DNA from 4 places in the Rahnella sp. ATs2 genome. Region 1 is predicted to be linked to each of the others. Evidence: predicted binding sites of a transcription regulator. Region 1 holds the regulator's gene; each other region holds the start of a gene.

Region 1 (5,648 bases):
AGACATTGCGCACGCAACGTCAGCAAGTCTGCTTTGGAGTTGTAAGGCAATACGTACAAAATCGGGCGCGTCGGGTCCAAATGCAACTCGGTAACCGGATCTGAAGGTATGACCTTGCTCTTTACCAGCAATGAGAGTGGTAAATTCAATAATGTGTAATAAAGTCTACGCCAACCTGACATAAAAACGTGAAGCCTCTTGTTAGCCATTTCGCCGCAAGGATACCAGAAAGATCCGTGGAGATCTGTGGTCATATAAAAGCTAAAATACGGCACACTTTTAAGGACAACCCTTCAAGGATCAGTACCCGAAATGGCGAACCAAGTCACTGGATTTACCCGAATTTATAAAGCGGCCGGATATTCCTGGAAAGGATTGAAAGCCGCATGGCAGAACGAAGCGGCTTTTCGCCAGGAAGCCAGCGTGGCTATCCCGTTAATTTTGTTATCTTTCTGGCTCGATGTCAGCACGGTTGAACGCATTTTACTTGTAAGCTCCGTGATGCTGGTCTGCGTCACCGAGTTGCTCAACAGTGCGGTGGAATGCGCGATTGACCGTATCGGCTCTGAGTTTCACGTGCTCTCAGGGCGGGCAAAAGATATCGGTTCTGCTGCCGTACTTCTGACCATCATATTGGCGATTTTTGTCTGGGTCAGTATCTTTTGGCCGCGATGGTTCTGATCTGGAATCTGTATTCCAGGAATCACCGTTATGCCCTGTTTTTATTCAATCTTAGGTTTTCATTGACCGTTTAGCTGTATATACTCACAGCAAGACTGTATAAACAACCAGGGGGCGGAATGAAAGCTTTAACGACCAGACAACAAGAGGTCTACGACCTTATTCGCGATCATATCTCCACCACCGGTATGCCACCGACTCGCGCAGAGATTGCATCGCGTCTGGGTTTCCGTTCTCCCAATGCGGCGGAAGAACACCTGAAAGCGCTGGCACGTAAAGGCGTTATCGAGATTGTCTCCGGTGCATCTCGTGGTATCCGTCTGCTGATGGAAGAAGAAGAAGGTTTACCGCTGATCGGCCGCGTTGCCGCCGGTGAACCGTTGCTGGCACAGCAACATATCGAAGGGCATTATCAGGTTGATCCAGCGATGTTCAAGCCGAGCGCCGATTTCCTGCTGCGCGTCAGCGGTATGTCGATGCGTGACATTGGTATCCTCGACGGCGATTTGCTGGCCGTGCATAAAACGCAGGATGTGCGTAACGGCCAGGTTGTCGTGGCGCGTATCGACGATGAAGTCACCGTGAAACGCCTGAAAAAGCAGGGCAGCGTGGTGCAGTTATTGCCTGAGAACAGCGAATTCCAGCCGATCGTGGTGGATTTGCGCGAACAGAATTTCAGTATTGAAGGGCTAGCCGTAGGCGTCATCCGTAACGGCAACTGGATCTGACCTTCGTACTTCGAGCTGCAGACGCGTTGGCTGCGTGCGTTCACCCGAATCACTGACTCATGTCAGCTCATCGGGATTCTCTTACTTGCCGCCTTCCTGCAACTCGAATTACTCGGTCAGAAATTGCTGAGTCAGCAATTGCCGGGTCAGAAATAGAAAACTAAAACTAATTGAATATGGATGGCGGCCGCCTCTGGCATCCATGTGAATTCAAAGAGAAATGCGTTTCTCTCATCATCGCCCCTTTCGGGGCGATGTCATTTTGGGCATAACCTGAACCTCCGGCATGAGATTCTCTATGCAACATCATTCCCTGCGACAATCATTTAAAAACACCTTTCTAAGCCCCGCAGATAAAGCACTCTGGACGCTGGCGTTACCGATGATTTTTTCCAATATCACGGTGCCTCTTCTTGGTCTGGTGGATACCGCAGTGATCGGTCATCTCGACAGTGCCGATTATCTCGGTGGTGTGGCGGTTGGTTCGATGGTCACGACTTTCCTCTTCATGATGCTGCTGTTTCTGCGCATGAGCACCACCGGCATGACCGCACAGGCGCTGGGCGCAAAAGACAATCAGTTGCTGGCACGTGCTTTTGTGCAGCCCTTTTTGCTGGCGGTGCTGGCCGGTGTCATCATCCTGTTATTTCGCCATCCGCTGATGGAGCTGGCGTTTCATGTTGTGGGTGGCAGTCAGTCGGTGCTGGAACAGGCGAGGCTGTTTATCGAAATCCGCTGGTACAGTGCGCCTGCTTCTCTGGCGAATCTGGTGATCCTCGGCTGGTTGCTGGGCATCCAGTATATTCGCGGGCCGGTGATTTTGCTGATCGCGGGAAATCTGCTGAATATTATTCTGGATATCTGGCTGGTAATGGGGCTGGGGCTGAACGTACGTGGTGCGGCAATGGCAACTGCCAGTGCAGAGTATTTCACGTTGTTCATCGGGCTGTATTTAGTCTGGCGTGTCATGAAACGACGCGGTATCACCGGTGCAGAAATCACCGGTGCGTGGCGCGGTAATTTGCGCCGTCTTCTCGGACTTAACCGCGACATCATGCTGCGCTCATTGCTGTTGCAGCTATGCTTTGCCTCACTGACCATACTGGGTGCGCGGCTGGGCAGCCACATTGTTGCGGTCAACGCTGTTCTGATGAACCTGCTGACCTTTACCGCATTTGCACTCGACGGCTTTGCGTATGCCATCGAAGCCCATTCCGGTGAGGCATTCGGTGCGCGCAATCGCGAAAAGCTGCTCAACGTGTGGCATGCCGCGTGCCGTCAGGCCGGACTGGTGGCGCTGGCCTTTGCGCTAATTTATGCCGTAGCCGGCGGGGCGATTATAAATGCGCTCACATCACTCCCCGAATTGCGCGAGCTGGCGGATCATTACCTCGGCTGGCAAATTGTATTGCCGCTGGTGGCGGTCTGGTGTTATCTGCTCGACGGGATGTTTATCGGTGCCACGCGCGGGCGGGATATGCGTAACAGCATGGTGGTTGCAGCGCTCGGATACGGGCTGACGCTTCTGACTTTACCGGTACTGGGAAACCATGCGTTATGGCTGGCGCTGACCGTCTTCCTCGGCTTGCGCGGGATTTCACTGGGCTGGATATGGCGTCGTTACTGGCAGCGCGATACCTGGTTTTCTTCTCCCGGACACTGAATTGGCAGTGTTTTATCAAAAAGATAAATGTTCTTTTGCCGTTATTTCCTGCTTTGGAATAATCCTAATAATGGTTTTTATCCCTGTTCGGGGAGGATTAATCCAGATTCTCTACTAACCTTAGAAGTGTTAAGGACGGGCTGCCGGAACAAAACGCAGCTCCATAAACCCAAGGTAACAGGAGATATTTTATGAATAAGGACCAAGCCGACGGTAACTGGAAACAGTTCAAAGGGAAAGTGAAAGAAAAATGGGGCAAACTGACCGATGACGACCTGACAGTGGTTGAAGGTAAACGTGATCAGTTGGTTGGTAAGATTCAGGAGCGTTACGGCTATCAGAAAGATCAGGCCGAGAAAGAGCTCAAGGAATGGGAAACCAGCAACAAATATCACTGGTAATACGCGACTCCCCCTCGCGTGTCAGTGACGTATCCTGAGATTTAGCTGCTCCTACCCGAAACGCTTCAGGATACGGGTACACGGATGTACCCAACTGTATGTCTTCACTACTTAATGTCTTCACTTCTTAGCTTTTGCACTTCACTTCTTAGCTTTTTCACATACTCAGCTTCAGTAAATCCCCGCTCAAATACCCAAATCCCTTAGCGTTTTTTCACCACAATACTATGGTCATGATCGCAGTGCTCATGGCTGTCACAGGTTTCCACAACCTTACATTCCCCGCATAAACCGTGGGCTTCCACGACAGAATGGCGAAGCTCAAAGCCGGATTCCGTCGCCAGTTTCGCCAGACGCTCTTCAATACCGTCAGTGGTTTTTTCTGTCACCAGCCCGCATCGGTCGCAGATGAACAGCGCAGACGTGTGGCTCGGCTCTTCGAAATGGTGGCAAAGCACGTAGCTGTTAGCCGACTCAACCCGATGGATAAAGCCTTGTTCAAGCAGAAAATCCAGCGCGCGGTAAACGGTTGGCGGTTTTGCCTGTGGCTCGCTGACACGCAGCAGATCCAGCAAATCGTAGGCGCTGATGGCACCGGGTTGTTGCGCCATCAGGCGCAGTACTTCCAGCCGCTGCGGCGTAAGACGAACATTGCGCTGCTGGCAAAGTTCTTCAGCTTGCGAAAGTAATTTTTCCGGATTATTCAGGGTCATAGCAACGTTCTCTGAGCGCAGATTGGGATCGACAGGCCACAACATGCGACCATTGTTGATTTTATCATGCTTAGGCTAAAACGACGAATTATGCGCCATTCATTAAGATGTATTGCGGCGACGTTATTTCTCTGCACGATGGCGCAGGATGCCGAATCTTTGTTCTGTGGTATAATCACCGATTAACTTCTCTCTGGCGTTGCGTCAGAGAGAGCGCCACGAACCCCTTCAGCGAATGTCAGGCCGATGTCAGAAACTCAACACGCAATGCCCCAGACCACTCCGTTTTCCGCTCAGCGTTTTTCCGTTGCGCCGATGCTCGACTGGACCGATCGCCACTGCCGCCATTTTCACCGGCTGATGACCGGCCAGACGTTGCTGTACACCGAAATGGTGACTACCGGTGCCATTATTCATGGTAAGGGGGATTATCTCGGGTTTGGCGACGCTGAACATCCGGTGTCATTGCAGCTTGGCGGCAGCAATCCTGCCGATCTGGCACATTGCGCTAAACTGGCAGAAGAACGCGGTTATGACGAAATTAACCTCAACGTCGGTTGCCCGTCGGATCGCGTGCAGAACGGCATGTTTGGTGCCTGTCTGATGGGGCAGGCGTCGCTGGTAGCGGACTGCATCAAAGCCATGCGCGATGTGGTTTCAATTCCGGTGACGGTCAAAACCCGTATCGGTATTGACGATCAGGACAGCTACGAATTCCTGTGCGATTTCATCCGTCAGGTGTCTGAAAACGGCGGCTGCGATACCTTTATTATCCATGCGCGCAAAGCCTGGCTTTCCGGTCTCAGCCCGAAAGAAAACCGTGAAATCCCGCCGCTCGATTACCCGCGTGTGTATCAGCTTAAGCGTGATTTCCCGCAGCTGACGATGGCGATTAACGGCGGCATTAAAACGCTCGAAGAAGCCAAAACGCATCTGCAATTTATGGATGGCGTGATGGTCGGTCGCGAGGCTTACCAGAATCCGGGCATGTTGCTGAACGTCGATCGCGAGCTGTTTGGCTCCGACGCGCCGCTGAAAACCGGGCCGGATATTATCCGCGCGCTGTATCCGTATATCGAAGCGGAACTGAGTAAAGGCACCTATCTGGGCCACATTACCCGCCATATTCTTGGTCTGTTCCAGGGCGTGCCGGGCGCACGTCAGTTCCGTCGTCACCTGAGTGAGAACGCTCATAAAGCCGGCGCGGGCATTGATGTGGTTGAACAGGCATTGCAGATGGTCGCTCAGCAACAGGAAATGGCGGCACAGGCCTGAAAATCAGGTGAGTAAAATCACTATCTGTTAGTCAAATTTACTATCTTTTCGCAGGCCATTCGTGCCTGCGAAATATTTTCTTCTTGTAATTCAATCCATTATTTATCCCGTCACACTGGCACGTTTCTTGTAATAGCTAACGTGTGTTCTGACATCACGTCTTATTGCACATGGCTTATTAAGGAGC
Region 2 (5,648 bases), on a different contig from region 1:
GAACAGAAACCGGCACAAAGACCGGGCCGTTTCCGGCATCAAGCTGCTGCTGAGCCTGTTGCTGATTTTGGGCAGCGTCGATACCTGATGCGCGGAAAATTTCCGCGCTGGTGATGCGGGTAGGATCTTCATCCACGCCATGCACCACCACCGGCAAACCCAGACGGCTGAGCAGCATCGCCAGCAACGGCGTCAGATTCGCCTGTTTGCGCGCGCCGTTATAGGTCGGAATGACCACCGGCAGCGGACGATTTACAGGTGCCTGCAGGCGCATAACGCGCTCTTCCATCGCCGCATAAAACCCGAGCATCTCTTCTTCCGCTTCGCCTTTGATACGAAACGCAATCAGCAACGCACCCAGCTGTAAATCCGGCACTTCACCGGCCAGAATTTCGCGGTACAACGCAAGCGACTGCTCACGATCCAAATCACGGGCATGATTTTTTCCACGCCCCACTTCTTTGATGAGTTTGGTGTAATCCATCGTAGCGTTACCTTCTCTGTGTAATGACTTTTCTTGAGGAAAAATTATCGCCGGCGGGCGCGACGGCGAACCGGATCTTTCTTCGCTGTTTTCAGGATATCAGGGCGTTTCACCGAACCGGGCGCTGGCATTTCACGCTGTTCAATGGGAAACACCGGTAATGCCGCGAGCAGGCGCGAACCGTAGCTTTTGGTCAGCAGACGCTTGTCATAAATCACGATTTCGCCAGTACATTCATGGCTGCGGATCAGACGCCCGACCTGCTGGATCAGGTTGAATGACGCACTCGGTAAACTCTGCACTTCAAACGGATAGCGCTTCAGCGTTTTCAGCCACTCGCCTTCGGTCAGGATCACCGGACTGTCGATCGGCGGAAACGCAATTTTATGGATGTGCACCTGCGTCAGCAATTCACCTTTCAGATCCAGCCCTTCCGCGAAAGATTGCAGGCCGATCAGCACGCTGGTCGTGCCCGCGGCGACGCGCTTGCGGTGCTCCTCGACCAGCCGGTAACGGGGCTGATCGCCCTGCACCAGCAGCATCAGGCGTAAATCCGGCAGCAAAGAAACAAATTGCTGCAACGCACGGTTACTGGCGAATAACACCAGCTGGCCGGTGTGCTGCCCTTTTGCCAGTTCTGCGCGGAAGAAATCGGCCATTTCCTGCAAATGCGCGGCTTCATTCGCCATCAGCGGCTCCAGCGTCATTTGCGGGATCACCAGTTTACCCTGCGTGACATGACTGAACGGCGAATCCAGGCTGACGAAAAGGTCGCCGGCTTTTTCCGTCAGGCCGGTCATTTCCTGCAAGCGGGAGAAACTGTTCAGCGAGCGCAGCGTCGCAGAGGTAATCACTACATGCGGCACTTTGCGCCACAGCATTTTTTCCAGCTGTTCGCTGACGCGGATCCCCGCGCAATGGAAGACCAGATGCGTCTGGTTATCGAAATAAGTCCGCGTCACCCATTTGCCAATCGGCGCATTGGACGCTTTATCCAGCGCCGCCAGCCGCCACAGTTTGCTCATGGTTTCGAGATAGCCCTGCATCCGGCTCATGTGCAAAATCGCGCGATGCAGACGCATAATGTCGTGTTTGCCGGTCTTCTCGCTGAGGTCATTCACCATGTATTCCGCCAGACTGCGCAAACCATCGGTGAGTTTAAACAGGCGGCTGCACTGCTCTGTCAGCTCCGGCGGCAATAGTCCCAGCTCGAAACGGTATTCGGCTTCCGGCTCATCCGGGGGTAAATACTGTCCCACGGTCTGTTCAATCGACAGCAGCAGTTCGCGCATTTCGGCGCAGTGATTATGCAGACGCTCGGCGTTGGTCAGCGGCGGCGGATTCTTCGGCGTAAACAGCGCCAGACATTGTTCAATCTGACGGACAAAATTATCGAGTTGCAGGTTGTTCCACATCGCGGTGATTTCCGCGTCAACTTCCAGCGCATCGCGGGCCACTTCCGGCAGATGATGTCCTTCGTCGAGCACCAGCAGCAGGTCTTTTGCCGGTGGCAGCACGGATTCGGATTCCAGCGCCGCCATCACCAGCGCGTGGTTGGTCACTACTACATCTGCGCTTTCAATTTCTTTGCGCGCCACAAAATACGGGCATTCGCGAAAGTAATGACAGTTACGGCTGAGGCAGTTGGCTTTATCTGTGCTGATTTTGATCCACAGCGGATCGTCGATGGTCTTCTGGTAGTGATCGCGTAATCCATCCCACTCGTAGCGTGACAGCGCGGTTTCCAGCGTTTTACACAGTTTCTGTTCTTCGCCGCTGGAAGGTGCCAGTTCATCACCAAGAAATAATCCCAGATCGCCCTGCGCGTTTTCATTGCTCATCGCCGCCAGATTTCGCGGACAAACGTAACGCCCGCGACCAAAAGCGCCGGTAAATTTAAGATCAGGAATGATTTTTTTCAGCAGCGGTAAATCCTTACTGAAAATCTGATCCTGCAACGCCACGTTTGCAGTGCTGACAATCAGCGGTTTTTCTTCCTCACGGCTGACAGCAATGCCGGGAATGAGATAGGACAAGGTTTTCCCGACGCCGGTCGGCGCCTCGATGGCCAGATGCCGTGCAGAATCCCCCGAGAACGCTTTAGCCACCTCAGCAATCATCTGACGTTGCGGAGCGCGGGAAATGAAATCCGGGATTTGCTGTTGCAGGGCTTTGTACCACTGGCTTATCTGATTTTTTACTGCGGGGGAAAGCGCCATGCATCTCTTTTTTGTTGGAAGTGAGACAGGAATGTCCCGGCTATTGTCCCACAGACCGGCTTCTGGCGCAGCCCGAAATCTTGGTTAAGGGCATTTCCTGTGGTGTAAATTTATGCAGAAAAAAAGGAGGACGTGTAAAAAAAGAAAAAGTTCATTTCTGACTGTCATAAATTGATCACAAATATACGGTAAAAAACTCTCGCTGAGAAAAATCCGAGTCCATACGGAATGCACAGCAAAAATGATGATTAGCGTCTTTCCACAAGACTTCATATAAAGCTTTTATGAAAAGCTTTTAATAAAGAATGCAGGGTAAAATTCATGAAACGTAATATTCTGGCACTTTTAATTCCTGGTTTATTGATTGCATCAGGCGCACACGCAGCGGAAGTTTATAATAAAGACGGCAATAAACTGGACCTGTACGGAAAAGTGAAAGGTCTGCATTATTTCTCTGATGCTCCCGGCAGTGATGGCGACCAGAGTTACGTGCGTTTCGGTTTTAAAGGCCAGACCCAAATTAATGACCTGATCACCGGCTACGGCCAGTGGGAATACAACGTCATGGCTAACCATGCTGAATCTGACAGCAAAACGCCAAGCACCACCGGCACCAAAACCCGTCTGGGCTTTGCCGGTCTGAAATTTGGTCAATACGGTTCCTTCGACTATGGCCGTAACTACGGCGCACTGTACGACGTTGAAGCCTGGACCGATATGTTCCCTGAATTTGGCGGCGACGGTTACACCAAAGCTGACCGCTTCATGACTGGCCGTACCAACGGCGTGGCCACGTACCGTAACCGCGGCTTCTTCGGCCTGGTTGATGGTCTGAACGTGGCTGTTCAGTATCAGGGCAAAAATGAAAATGACGGTCGTGGCAGCAGCACAGCCAACGGCGACGGCTATTCACTGTCTACCACTTACGCACTGGGTGATACCGGCGTGAGCTTCGGCGGCGCATATGCGTCTTCTGACCGCACCACGGCGCAGAGTAATTCCGCTTACGGCAAAGGCGATAAAGCTGACGCATGGACTGGCGGTATGAAATATGACGACAATGGCGTTTATTTAGCCGCCATGTATGCTGAAACCCGTAATATGCTGGCCATTACCGTGCCAGGCGGAATTGCAGGCGCACCGGCAGGAAGTGGTTTTGCAAATAAAACCCAGACCTTCGAAGCCGTTGCACAATATCAGTTCGAAAATGGCCTGCGTCCTTCACTGGGTTATGTCCAGACTAAAGCAAAAGATATTGAAAACATCGGTGATGCAGACCTGGTTAAATATGTTGACGTAGCAGCAACCTATTATTTCAACAAAAACATGTCTGCCTATGTTGATTATAAAATCAACCAGCTGTCCGACGATAATAAACTGGCTCTGAACAACGACGACATTACTGCCGTTGGTCTGGTCTATCAGTTCTGATAATTAGTTCTAAAAACAGGCGCTTTACCACCTCATTATTCTCTGTCTTGACATTCTTCGGCCGGACTCACCCTCCGGCCTTTTTTATTTGTGTTATTTTTCGGCACACCTCGCGTAAATCGCCATTTCGGCTTCCACACCCCGCTGAATCTGCTACAGTTTTAACGATTTTGATGAATGCGAATCTTTCTTAACAAGCAGGGATAACCCATGAATAAAATTTCGCTTTGCACCACCAGTGCTTTAATCATGCTGGCCCTCAGCGGCTGCGCGCAGCAAAAAACGGACGCCCAACAGAAACTGAACGATCAGTCGGTGATGGCGCTGAACTGGTTCCAGCAATCCGGCGAATATCAGGCGCTGGCGTATCAGGCATTTAACACGGCGAAAATGGCGTTTGATAACGCACAACCGCTGGCCGGACAGAAGAAAGCCGTCGTCGTCGATCTCGACGAAACGATGCTCGATAACAGCGCGTACAGTGCGTGGCAGGTGAAAGCGAATAAGCCATTCGACAGCAAAACCTGGTCCCAGTGGACAGCAGCGCGTCAGGCTACCGCCGTGCCCGGCGCGGTGGAATTTGCCAACTATGTCAACACACACGGCGGCACGATGTTCTACGTGTCTAACCGTAAAACCAGCGAATACGCCGCGACGCTCGACAACATGAACCGCCTGGGCTTTACCGGCGCGAATGAAAAAACCATGCTGTTAAGTTCAGACACGTCGAACAAACAAGCGCGTTTCGACTCGATTAAAGCCGCGGGTTATCACGTGGTGATTTACATCGGCGACAACCTGAATGACTTTGGTTCTGCGACCTATCATCAGGGTAATGAACAACGCCGTGCCTTTGTGAATCAGAACCATCAGCACTTCGGCACACAATATATCGTGCTGCCAAATCCGCTTTACGGCGACTGGGAAAGTGGTCTGGCGAAGGATTACAACAAGCTGACGCCTGAGCAGAAATTGAATGCGCGGGAGCAGAATCTGAAGGCGTGGAGCGGGAAGTAGGCTTTTAGAAAGCTAACAAATTTCTCACTTGCAGTGAGGGCAACACCTTGGGCTCGCCGCCCAAACTGGCCCAGAGGACGCGTAAGCGCGCGCCCTCTGGACTCCCGCGCTTTTTAACTGCGCGCTGTCGCGGGTATGACGGACATGTTCTGTTGCCCTGGTGAGTGGCGCAAAATGTCATCGCTGCGCGATTCCCGAATTTCAGGTTTCGAGCCTCTGGTCTCGAACCGTTCATTCGGTGCTATTTTTGATCACGCCAATCAACTTATCTAAAAGATAAATCCATTTCGTTTTGAATTTAAGATCGTGTGGGCGATTCAGAAAGCTTGCTGAACGGAGCGGCCTGGAGACCAGAGGCTCCAGGACCGAGTGAAGGAACCGCAAAGCGGCAAGATTTCAAGCCTGTCGCCGTGCTACCTGAAACATAGCCAGCGAGCGGTAGCGCGCAGTAAAAGAGCCGGAGATTCTTAAGAGGCGCGGCGATAGGCGCCTCTTAA
Region 3 (5,648 bases), on a different contig from region 1:
CCGCGCACACCGGCGGCAGGAAGCATGTAGTTGAAACTGTATAAACCGGCGATACCCGCCACGGCGGAGGCCGCGAGGAACCATCCCGAAAGCGTCAGCAGCCCGATGCTCGCCAGTAAAGTGACGATAGCCAGAATGATGCCCAGAGACAGGCGGAACCAGTGACGGCGATACAGCGCGAGATAAGGCAGAAGAGTTTTCATGTTTACAGCTCCTTATTCCGCTGAGAAAGCAGGCTGGCGAATAAACCATCCTGAGCCACCAGTTGCGCGAAGGTGCCGCGCTCGGCGATCAGGCCTTTATCCATCACCCAGATTTCGTTGTAGTCCCGGGTGTCTTCCAGCTGATGCGTCACCAGCAGGGAGGTTTGTGCTTTAGACGCGTCGTTCAGCGCGCTCATTACCCGTTTTTCGCTGTGTGCGTCGAGGCTGGCGGTGGGTTCATCAAGCAGTAATAAACTGCACGGCGAGAGCAGGGCGCGGGCTACGGCCACGCGCTGCGCCTGACCGATGGATAAACGCGCCGCGCTGTCGCCCAGTTCGGTTTCCAGTCCCTGCGGTAACAGCGGCAGGAATTCACTCACATACGCACGGTCGATGGCAGACTGAAGCTGTTCATCGCTGACATCCGGCTGATTGAGCAGAATGTTGGCACGCAGGGTTTGTTCGGGCAGATGTGGGTTCTGGCCGACCCAGCTCAGCTGTTTACGCCATTCATCGTTGCGTAATGATTTCAGTTCCATACCGCTGACGGTAACGGAACCCTGATAAGGCAGGAAGCCGAGCAGGGCGTTTAGCAATGAACTTTTACCCGCACCGCTCAGGCCAACGATGGCGATACGTTGTCCTGCCGGAATACTGAAGGTCAGCGGACCGGCCAGCGTTTTACCCTGCGGCGACTGAATAATCAGATCGCGGGCTTCCAGATCAACCGTTTTACCGGCCGGGAAATTCTGATCACCGTCACCCATATCGGCACTTTCAGCGCTCAGGAACGTCACCAGACTTTCTGCTGCGCCGACGGCCTGCGCTTTGGCGTGATAAAACGCGCCCAGATCACGCAGAGGCTGGAAAAACTCCGGGGCAAGTATCAGCACCAGAAAACCGGCGAAAAGGGTCACAGGCGTGCCGTAGCTGCCAAAGTTCAGTTCGCCGAGATAAGAGAAACCGAAATACACCGCGACAACCGCAATGGAGATGGAAGCGAAGAATTCCAGGACTGCGGAAGATAAAAAGGCCAGACGCAGAACGTCCATTGTGCGTGCGCGAAAGTGTTCCGTTGAGCGTTTGATCTGGTCGATTTCTGCCGTCCCGCGGTGGAACAGGCGAAGCGTATCCAGACCGCGCAGACTGTCGAGGAAGTTTCCGCTCAGACGTGCCAGCGCGACAAAGTTGCGGCGGTTAGCATCTGCCGCACCCATTCCAACCAGCGCCATAAACAGCGGGATCAGCGGTGCGGTAACCAGCAGGATCAGCCCTGCGGCCCAGTTAATCGGGAAGACGCTGACTAAAATCAGCAGAGGAATAATACCGGCAAGTGCAATTTGTGGCAGATATCGGGAATAGTAATCCTGCATATCTTCGATTTGTTCAAGAATGATGCTGGCCCAGCTGCCCGCCGGTTTGCCCTGGATCCATGCAGGACCCAGTTTTTCCAGACGATCCAGCACCAGTTTACGCATTTCCTGTCGGATAACGCGTCCGCAGATAAAGCCCACCTGTTCACGTAGCCAGGTCACGACGGCACGCAACACAAAGGTGAGTGCCATTAACAGGAAACTTTGCAGCAGCGCATCACGCGGAGTGTGCTCGATAATCAGGCTGTGCAGTAATCCGGCCATCAGCCAGGCCTGTGCGAGGATCAGTAAACCAGAAAGCAGACCCAGCATCATAGACAGTCGGATCCAGCCTTTGGCGCGGGAGCTTTGTTGTTTTAACCAGCGGGTAAGTTCTTGTTGTCGTGTTTTATTCATCAGGCTTCAGTCTGTGCAGCAATCCGGATGGGAGGGCGCTTATGTTACATGCTCAGACCGCAAACTGAAAATATGAAAAAGGCGGCAATCACGCCGCCTCTTTTTAAGGGCAAACAGAAGGGGAGATGCTTACAAATCCGGTGCTTGCGATAAACCGTCCAGATAGCGTTCGGCATCCAGCGCGGCCATACAACCGGTACCGGCAGACGTGATCGCCTGACGGTAGATATGGTCCATGACATCGCCTGCGGCGAAAACACCCGGAATACTGGTTTGTGTCGCATTGCCGTGGGAACCGGACTGCACTTTGATGTAGCCGTCTTTCAGTTCCAGCTGGCCTTCGAAAATGCCGGTGTTCGGGCTGTGACCGATAGCGATGAATACACCAGCAACATCCACCTGAGATTTCTCGTCAGTGCGCACGTCGAGCAAGCTCGCGCCGGTAACACCCATCTGATCGCCGACCACTTCGTTCAGGGTTTTATGGGTGTGCAGAACAATATTACCGCTGGCCACTTTGTCATTCAGACGGTCAACCAGAATTTTTTCAGCACGGAAACTGTCGCGACGGTGGATCAGGTGTACTTCAGAGGCAATGTTCGCCAGATAAAGCGCTTCTTCAACTGCGGTATTCCCGCCGCCAACCACTGCGACTTTTTGATTACGGTAGAAGAAACCATCACAGGTGGCGCAGGCAGAAACGCCGCGACCTTTGAACGCTTCTTCAGAAGGCAGACCGATATAACGTGCGGATGCGCCGGTGGCGATGATCAGTGCGTCACAGGTGTATTCGCCGCTGTCGCCGGTGAGGCGGAACGGACGGTTCTGCAAATCGACTTTGTTAATGTGGTCGAAAATAATCTCAGTATTAAATTTGGTCGCATGTTCATGCATACGTTCCATCAGGCCCGGACCGGTCAGACCTTCCGGATCGCCCGGCCAGTTTTCGACTTCGGTGGTTGTGGTCAGCTGACCGCCTTTTTCAACACCGGTAATCAACACCGGATTAAGGTTGGCGCGTGCTGCATAAACTGCTGCGGTATAACCCGCCGGACCAGAACCTAAAATCAATAATTTACTGTGTTTAACCGTACTCATGCGTAATTCATCTCCGCGGTAGCGACAAGCGATAGACCGATTGTAGGGAAAACGGCGCAGTAAAAAAAGCAAACTCAGATGTTGTTAACGATTTGTCTGATAGTTTTTACAGAGAAACACGGGTAAAAAGGTTTCCTTTGCTGATTATCAGACACTTAACTGTTTGATGAACAGCGTGAAAAACAACGGCGGTGATGTCAGTCGCTGTGAATGTTGTTTAACAGAGTGCGGTCTTTTAGTCACAATTCACGGCAGGTTGTGGGGTTTTGGCTGAATTATTTCGCGCACTGAGTTGTTATTGTCCAAAGAGAAAAGACAGCTAAAAAGGGGGGATCAGCTTTTCAGGTTGGCACGTTCTTCTGATTTTGCTTCTTTTACTTTGACAATCCGCTGTGCATTTGCGAAAACATCAGGGGAAGAAGAAATTAACTGCCTGTCTGTGACTTGAATTTATGCAATTGGCTGCTACCGGACCCGTTCTGGTCTTGCTTTTTTGCGTTTTTGTTGCAGCAGGGTTTAGTGAATCAGGTTGGCTGTATGCAATCTATTAATTTCGCAGGGTTATTTCTTTTGAGTATCCGTTTTACGGTCGTGTTCCTTTTGACAGGGGATCAACGCGGCTTTGGGATGCGTAAACCTTAATAATCGGGTCTTCGCTTGGGACAACCCTTAGACATTGAAGTTGGCTGGGGTATGGCAGGTGCAGGGAAGGACAGCAGAGAGACAATAATAATGGTAGACAACAAAAAACGTCCGGGAAAAGATCTCGACCGTATTGACCGTAACATCCTCAACGAATTGCAAAAGGATGGCCGGATTTCAAACGTCGAGCTTTCCAAACGTGTGGGATTATCTCCAACTCCATGTCTGGAGCGCGTTCGTCGTCTGGAACGTCAGGGCTTCATCAATGGTTATACCGCATTGCTTAACCCGCATTATCTGGATGCCTCGTTGCTGGTGTTTGTTGAGATTACCCTCAACCGTGGCGCGCCGGATGTGTTTGAGCAATTTAACGCGGCAGTACAAAAACTCGAAGATATTCAGGAGTGTCACTTGGTTTCAGGGGACTTCGACTATTTGTTGAAAACCCGCGTACCTGACATGTCCGCCTACCGTAAGCTGTTAGGTGAGACATTACTTCGTCTTCCAGGTGTTAACGACACCCGAACCTATGTGGTCATGGAAGAAGTAAAACAGACAAATCGCCTGGTCATCAAAACCCGGTAATTGTTCAGGTGCAAAACCTTGTAATTTTAGCTACACTCCTGTGTATCTATACAGCTATGGCGCCGGGGACTCTCGGCGCTGTTGCTTTTTCTCAGTTCACAGGAACCTGGAGAGCCTTTCTTGAGCCAGGAATATACAGAAGATAAAGAAGTTACCCTTAAAAAGCTGAGCAATGGTCGCCGTCTTCTGGAGGCTTTGCTGGTGGTGGTAGCGATTTTTGCTGCTTATTTAATGGCGGCATTGGTGAGTTTTAACCCCTCTGATCCAAGCTGGTCTCAGACCGCATGGCATGGGCCAATTCATAACTGGGGCGGTGGTGTGGGAGCCTGGATGGCTGACACGCTGTTCTTCATCTTTGGCGTATTTGGTTACGCTATTCCCCCAATTATTCTATGCCTCTGCTGGGCGGCGTTTCGTCAGCGGGATAAACAGGATTTCGTCGATTATTTTGCCCTTTCGCTGCGCCTTATCGGGACGCTGGCGCTCATTGTCACGTCTTGTGGTCTGGCATCAGTCAATATTGATGACCTTTACTACTTCGCTTCCGGTGGTGTCATCGGCAGTTTGTTGAGTACAGCGATGACGCCGTATTTCAACAACGTGGGTGCGACGCTGGTGTTGTTATGTGTGTGGGCAGCCGGACTGACACTGTTTACCGGCTGGTCATGGCTGACCATTGCCGAGAAAATTGGCGGTGCCGTGCTCGGTGTCACCAACATCGTGACCAACCGTTCCCGTCGTGACGATGATTATGACTACGACGAGCACGACGATCCGTTACTCGAAGACGACGAAGCCAAACCGGTAGCTAAAGTTGCTCCTGCCGTCGCAGGTGCAGCGGCAACAGCAGCGATTCCTGCGGCTGCCGCAGTGACTGCTGATACCGATGACGATGACGTCCTGTTCTCTGCGCCTTCAGTTAATGAGCATCCAGCAGCACCAGCACCTTCTGCTCCTGTTTCTTCTGCTGTTCCTGAAACAGCCGCAGCAGTCGCTGAAGCGGCTTCGGTCGTGACACCAGCGCCAGCAGCTGATCCTTATGCTGCAGAACCGCCGGTGGCTGAGATTTCACCTTATCCGTCTACGCCGGTTTCAACCGCGCCGCCGCTCTATAATTTCGAAATTCCGGAAGAAACGCCGGTGCCGCGCCATCCGCAGCCGGTACAGCAATCACCTTCTCCTGCGCCGGTTGAGCGCAATCAGGAAGATGGCCCGAGTCTCGGGAACTGGCAAACAGCCGTTGAACCCAGTCGTTCACCGTTTGATTTCAGTTCGCCGGTACCCGATGCCGCGCAGGCCGCCAGCGTTGCCGCTACGGCTGCACTTGCTACGGGTCTGGCTCAGGCAGGGC
Region 4 (5,648 bases), on a different contig from region 1:
TGGGACGAGATGTAGCATATACATCTTCTTTCCACACCTGAATATATTTTTAGTCTATTATTATTATTGTTTTGTTAAACAAGGGGGTTAGGAACATGTCGATAAGACAATTCCGCATATAAAACCTCTTTTATGTCACATATTCTGAAAATAACAGATTCATTGATTACGCTCTCAGTCCGTCAACATCGTAAATTGCATAAATTAACGTCATCATCTGATTCAGCCGTGCGCCGGATCGGGTTTTTGAAACAGAGAAAACGCTAACTTAATGAATTATCGGGCCAGTCAGAAGGGGTAATACCATGTGGCAAGCCGTCAATCGTTTGTTGAGTGAACACCTTGGCAGTGCTGAAATCCGCGAACGTGTTGAACTTCCGGGGGGTGAAATCCATCCGGCCTGGCGGCTGAGCTATGGCGACAGGGATGTATTCGTGAAATGCAATGCGCGCGAGATGTTGCCTATTTTTGCCGCAGAAGCCGATCAACTCGCCCTGCTTGCGCGTAGTCAGACCGTCCGGGTGCCGGAAGTTTACGGAGTGGGCAGTGACCGTGATTACAGCTTTCTTCTGCTTGAATACATTCCGCAAAAACCGCTGGATGCGCATAATGCGTATGTTTTAGGGCAACAACTTGCCGCTTTGCACCAATGGAGTGAACAGCTGCAATTTGGTCTTGATTTCGATAATGAACTCGCGACACTCCCGCAACCTAATAGCTGGCAACGGCGTTGGGCCACGTTTTTTGCTGAGCAGCGGATTGGCTGGCAGTTACAACTGGCGGCAGAGAAATGCATGACATTCGGTAATATTGAAGATATCACCGCATTAGTACATGCGCGTTTACAGAATCATCAGCCGCAGCCGTCTCTATTACATGGCGATTTATGGCCGCATAACTGCGGGTTATCTGATAATGGTCCCGTTATTTTCGACCCAGCTTGTTACTGGGGCGACAGAGAATGTGATCTGGCCATGTTGCCGTTGTATCCCAATGTTCCACCTCAGTTATATGATGGCTATCAGAGTAAAACGCCTTTACCGGACGGCTTCATTTCAAGGCAGCCTCTCTACCAGTTATATTATTTACTTAACCGCAGTAATTTATTCGGCGGTCAACATCTGGTGGTGGCTCAACGTGCGGTAGAGAGATTGCTACACGATGACATCAATTAACGCAGTGCTCTTTTAGCGTAAAAAAATAAGGCCGGAATACGTGAATATTCAGGCCTTATTTAAATATCTTACATCGTCATAAACCTATCACTCAACAACGGAATGTTATGAATATGTTGTATGAGCTATCCGGCAATTAACCCTAATAATTTCAAAATGAAATATCCGATAACTGCAATAATGATCGGCAAAATATACAACGGAAAATACTGCACCAAAATGGTGTGCCGGGGTATCACAATGCGTTCTTCAATCTGAGGACGAGTCCGCCCTTCTGCGCCCTTCGCCTGCTCAAGGATAAGCTGATCCTGGATCCCCTCACGAACATGTTTCACCTGACGGGACATTCTTGCGCCGGATGCCTGAAGTGCCAGCCCCACAAAGATAAGCCAGTAGATGATGAAGAACATGATATTCGCACTTGTCACGCCCTGTCCAAGTGACGGCACCGGCGAGTTGTACCAAAAAACGTTCAAAAATGAAGTGTTAAACTTAATCATATCAACCATCACGTGGACAAAGTCCAGCATAACGGCGTTGATGCCCTGCTCAGTTTTAGTATGCTCATTGATAAAGGTTAGCAATGAGATCAGCGTCGAAAGCAGCGCAGGGATAAAAATAATCCATCCTGCAATCCGTTTAATCACTGCCACACGTCCGGCCTGTTGGTACGTCATGAATTCCCCTTGTTAGGATACCTTAAGCAATAGCTAAGTTTACCCACAGAAAGGTTTTTCCGCCCAATGTTTTAATCAGTTAGCACCTCTTCAGTGCCAGCAACAATGCCATTTGTCCGTATAACGGATTTCGTCCGCGCGAAAGCCAATGCTAAAGTGAGGATCTATTCACTGTTAGGGAGTCCGCTTTCATGGCTTATGTCCGCCCTGTTAATGCAGCAATTTTCGATATGGATGGTCTGTTAATTGATTCTGAACGGTTGTGGGTTCAGGCAGAACTGGACGTTTTCAGCAGCCTTGGCGTCGATATTTCTCAGCGACATTTGCTGCCCGACACGCTTGGGTTGCGTATCGATCAGGTTGTCAGAATGTGGTATCAGGTTTTGCCGTGGCAGGGACCGGGTCAGGAGGAAGTCGCTTCGATGGTCATTGCCCATACCATTGAACTGGTAGAACAAACCCGGCCATTGTTACCTGGCGTTAATCACGCGCTGGAATTGTGCCGTGATCAGGGGCTGAAAATTGGCCTGGCCTCAGCGTCACCTTTATTCATGCTTGATACCGTGCTGGAAATGTTCAATCTGCAATCCTATTTCCAGGTTCGCGTATCTGCCGAGAAACTGCCTTACAGCAAACCCCATCCCGAAGTTTACCTGCTGGCTGCCGGTGAGTTAGCGATCGACCCGCTGAACTGCGTCACGCTGGAAGACTCCTTTAATGGCATGATCGCTACCAAAGCCGCGCGTATGCGTTCGATTGTTGTGCCAGACCATGAATACAGCGCGGATCCTCGCTGGGCGCTGGCGGATGTCAAACTCTCTTCGCTTGAAGAATTACGTGTGGCACACATCAGTTAAAATTTATGCGCAGTCGCTCATGCTGCTGCGCATCCTTCCTGTTTAGCTTTCTTCTTTACTTACGCCCTCTGCCACAATTGTCAAATCTGCGTTTAATTTCGCAAACCTTGAACTGACTCATAAAATAAATAAAACGATATTTCATTTTTATTGAATTCGCATACCAATGAACCTATTCTTTCTGCAACAAGGACGAGCCGGGAGCTCTCCTGCTTCTGTACGCTGTCACTGCCACGCAACGGTCAGACTCGCCCGGTAAGTCCTCCTTAACCGATATCCAACGAGAGGCACCGACATGCAAGTTCGTCAAAGCATTCACAGCGACCATGCAAAAACGCTTGATACCGCTGAATTACGCCGCGAATTTCTCATCGAGAAAATCTTTGAAAAAAATGCCTACACCATGACCTACAGCCATATTGACCGCATCATTGTCGGCGGCGTCATGCCTGCTGAAAAAACGGTATCCGTGGGCGATGAAGTCGGCAAACAACTTGGCGTGAGCTATTTCCTCGAACGTCGCGAACTGGGCGTGATCAACATTGGCGGGCCTGGCCTTATTGTGGTTGATGGCACGACCTATGAAATTGGTCATGAAGAAGCGCTGTATGTCGGCAAGGGAGCAAAACTTGTTGAATTCAGTAGCGTTAATGCGACTACACCTGCCAAGTTTTACTATAACAGCGCCCCTGCACATACCACTTTTCCAAACAAAAAGATCACGCTGGCGGAGGCCTCACCACAAACTATCGGCGACGCAGCGACCAGCAACCGCCGCACTATCAATAAATTTATCGTGCCGGACGTACTGGAAACCTGCCAGCTGACCATGGGACTGACCAAGCTTGAAGAAGGTAGCCTGTGGAATACCATGCCTTGCCACACCCACGAGCGCCGCATGGAAGTCTATTTCTACTTCAACATGGAAGCGGAAACGGCGGTATTCCACATGATGGGGCAGCCGCAGGAAACCCGTCATTTATTAGTGCATAACGAGCAGGCGGTAATTTCCCCAAGCTGGTCGATTCATGCGGGCGTAGGGACCAAAAATTACACCTTCATCTGGGGTATGGTGGGAGAAAATCAGGTATTCGACGATATGGATCACGTCAAAGTCAGCGAACTGCGCTAACTTTCGGGCTCTGTCACCGCAGGCGGAGCCACTCAATTTTTATGGCGAACATGCCGTTGCAAAAGAGACTCTGAATATGATCCTCGATTCATTTGAATTAAACGGCAAAGTCGCCATCGTGACCGGTTGTAACACCGGACTTGGCCAGGGCATGGCGTTGGGTCTCGCTCAGGCGGGTTGCGATATTGTGGGTATCAACCAGTCCGCGCCAGATGAGACAGAACAAAAGATTATCGCCACCGGCCGCCGCTTTCTCGATTTACGCGCCGACCTTAGCAGTATTATAGAAATCCCGAAGCTTATCGAAAAAGCCGTCTCTGAATTCGGCCATATCGACATCCTGGTGAATAACGCTGGGATTATCCGCCGCGAAGATGCTATTGAGTTCAGCGAAAAAAACTGGGACGACGTAATGAATGTGAACAGTAAGACGCTGTTCTTTATGTCTCAGGCAGTAGCGAAGCAGTTCATTAAACAAGGCAATGGCGGCAAAATCATTAATATTGCCTCTATGTTGTCGTATCAGGGCGGGATCCGCGTTCCTTCCTATACCGCATCTAAAAGCGCAGTCATGGGGATTACCCGGCTGATGGCTAACGAATGGGCAAAGCATAAGGTTAATGTCAATGCGATCGCGCCGGGTTACATGTCCACCAACAACACCGAGCAACTTCGCGCAGATGGCGATCGCAGCAAAGAAATTCTCGACAGGATCCCGGCCGGACGCTGGGGTTTACCGGAAGATGTCATGGGGCCGGTAGTGTTTCTTGCCTCAAAAGCCTCCGATTACGTCAACGGTTACACGATTGCGGTAGATGGCGGCTGGCTGGCGAGATAACTGCTCAGAACGTGACAATCAAATGGCGTATTTTTATACGCCTTTTTCTTTTTAATCAGTCCGTTGACAATTAGTTACAGGGTGTCTCTTCCAAGATTGTGACAGTTTCACTTATACTGGATAAAATAACAGTTATCCAGTTCGGACGCGTCATGACGGCGGAAGGCCATCTCATTTTCTCAATCGCCTGTGCGGTATTTGCCAAAAAGGCGCAGCTCTCTCCAGAGCTGGCGCACGGCGACTGGTGGCATATTATTCCAGGGTCCCTGCTTACCTGTTTATTGCCCGACATCGACCATCCGAAATCCGTGCTGGGTCAGCGTCTGAAGTGGCTTTCCCATCCAATCGCCCGGGCGTTCGGTCACCGCGGTTTTACCCACAGTCTACTGGCTGTGGCGGGCGGTATCTTCCTTTTGCGCACGCATTTTCCGTACGACTGGGTCATTCCGGTAGACGCTTTCCACGCCATGATCATTGGTTATCTGAGCCACATTCTTGCGGATATGCTGACGCCAGCTGGCGTTCCCCTGCTCTGGCCCTGTCGCTGGCGCTTTCGTCTGCCGATCATCAACAGTCAAAAAGGCAATCAACTGGAACGGACGTTGTGTCTGATGCTGGTCGGGTTAACGCTGTTCTGGCCCGACTGGACGCCCATCATTGGTGCAATCAATCCTGATATTTTTAATCACATCCTGAAATTGTTCATCTGACCGGCATGAAATACGCGCAATTTGGCGATATTTGATACGAATTAACCCAAAAAGTTATAAAGCATTCTTTTTGGATATAAATGTTCAGGTGTCCAAACTGATATTCTTCTCACCATTGCTTTGGGATGGTGCAAACCCTGTCGGGGACACCCGTTTTAAATATCATAACTATAAGTCTGGAGTTCGGTATGAATCTTCCGCTCGTTCTTAACGTAGTGGTTTTCGTTGTTCTCCTGTTGCTGCTGGCGCAAACCCGCCA

What was found. Region 1 encodes LexA, which represses DNA repair genes until DNA is damaged. Its sites were predicted from a motif close to TNCTGTATGTACATACAGNA; they were not measured.
Region 2: the regulator LexA is predicted to act here: its motif matches at 2,804-2,823, upstream of dinG (ATP-dependent DNA helicase DinG).
Region 3: the regulator LexA is predicted to act here: its motif matches at 4,334-4,353, upstream of ACJY2G_RS09610 (DNA translocase FtsK 4TM domain-containing protein).
Region 4: the regulator LexA is predicted to act here: its motif matches at 4,794-4,813, upstream of ACJY2G_RS19135 (metal-dependent hydrolase).

What each region holds. Positions count from the first base shown of each region.
Region 1 is NZ_JBLYPL010000001.1:28,445-34,092, forward strand. Features, by position in the region: gene plsB (glycerol-3-phosphate 1-O-acyltransferase PlsB) at 1-182, opposite strand, end outside; gene ACJY2G_RS00110 (diacylglycerol kinase) at 313-681, shown strand; gene lexA (transcriptional repressor LexA) at 801-1,409, shown strand; gene dinF (MATE family efflux transporter DinF) at 1,708-3,072, shown strand; gene ACJY2G_RS00125 (CsbD family protein) at 3,264-3,473, shown strand; gene zur (zinc uptake transcriptional repressor Zur) at 3,677-4,186, opposite strand; gene dusA (tRNA dihydrouridine(20/20a) synthase DusA) at 4,454-5,461, shown strand.
Region 2 is NZ_JBLYPL010000006.1:209,328-214,975, reverse strand. Features, by position in the region: gene ybiB (DNA-binding protein YbiB) at 1-484, opposite strand, end outside; gene dinG (ATP-dependent DNA helicase DinG) at 529-2,703, opposite strand; gene ACJY2G_RS08140 (porin) at 3,025-4,134, shown strand; gene ACJY2G_RS08135 (5'-nucleotidase, lipoprotein e(P4) family) at 4,345-5,151, shown strand.
Region 3 is NZ_JBLYPL010000007.1:258,428-264,075, reverse strand. Features, by position in the region: gene cydC (heme ABC transporter ATP-binding protein/permease CydC) at 1-203, opposite strand, end outside; gene cydD (heme ABC transporter permease/ATP-binding protein CydD) at 206-1,972, opposite strand; gene trxB (thioredoxin-disulfide reductase) at 2,102-3,070, opposite strand; gene lrp (leucine-responsive transcriptional regulator Lrp) at 3,803-4,297, shown strand; gene ACJY2G_RS09610 (DNA translocase FtsK 4TM domain-containing protein) at 4,418-5,648, shown strand, end outside.
Region 4 is NZ_JBLYPL010000019.1:3,854-9,501, reverse strand. Features, by position in the region: gene ACJY2G_RS19160 (fructosamine kinase family protein) at 306-1,175, shown strand; gene ACJY2G_RS19155 (YniB family protein) at 1,301-1,852, opposite strand; gene hxpB (hexitol phosphatase HxpB) at 2,044-2,709, shown strand; gene kduI (5-dehydro-4-deoxy-D-glucuronate isomerase) at 3,005-3,841, shown strand; gene kduD (2-dehydro-3-deoxy-D-gluconate 5-dehydrogenase KduD) at 3,918-4,679, shown strand; gene ACJY2G_RS19135 (metal-dependent hydrolase) at 4,832-5,389, shown strand; gene ACJY2G_RS19130 (L-cystine transporter) at 5,578-5,648, shown strand, end outside.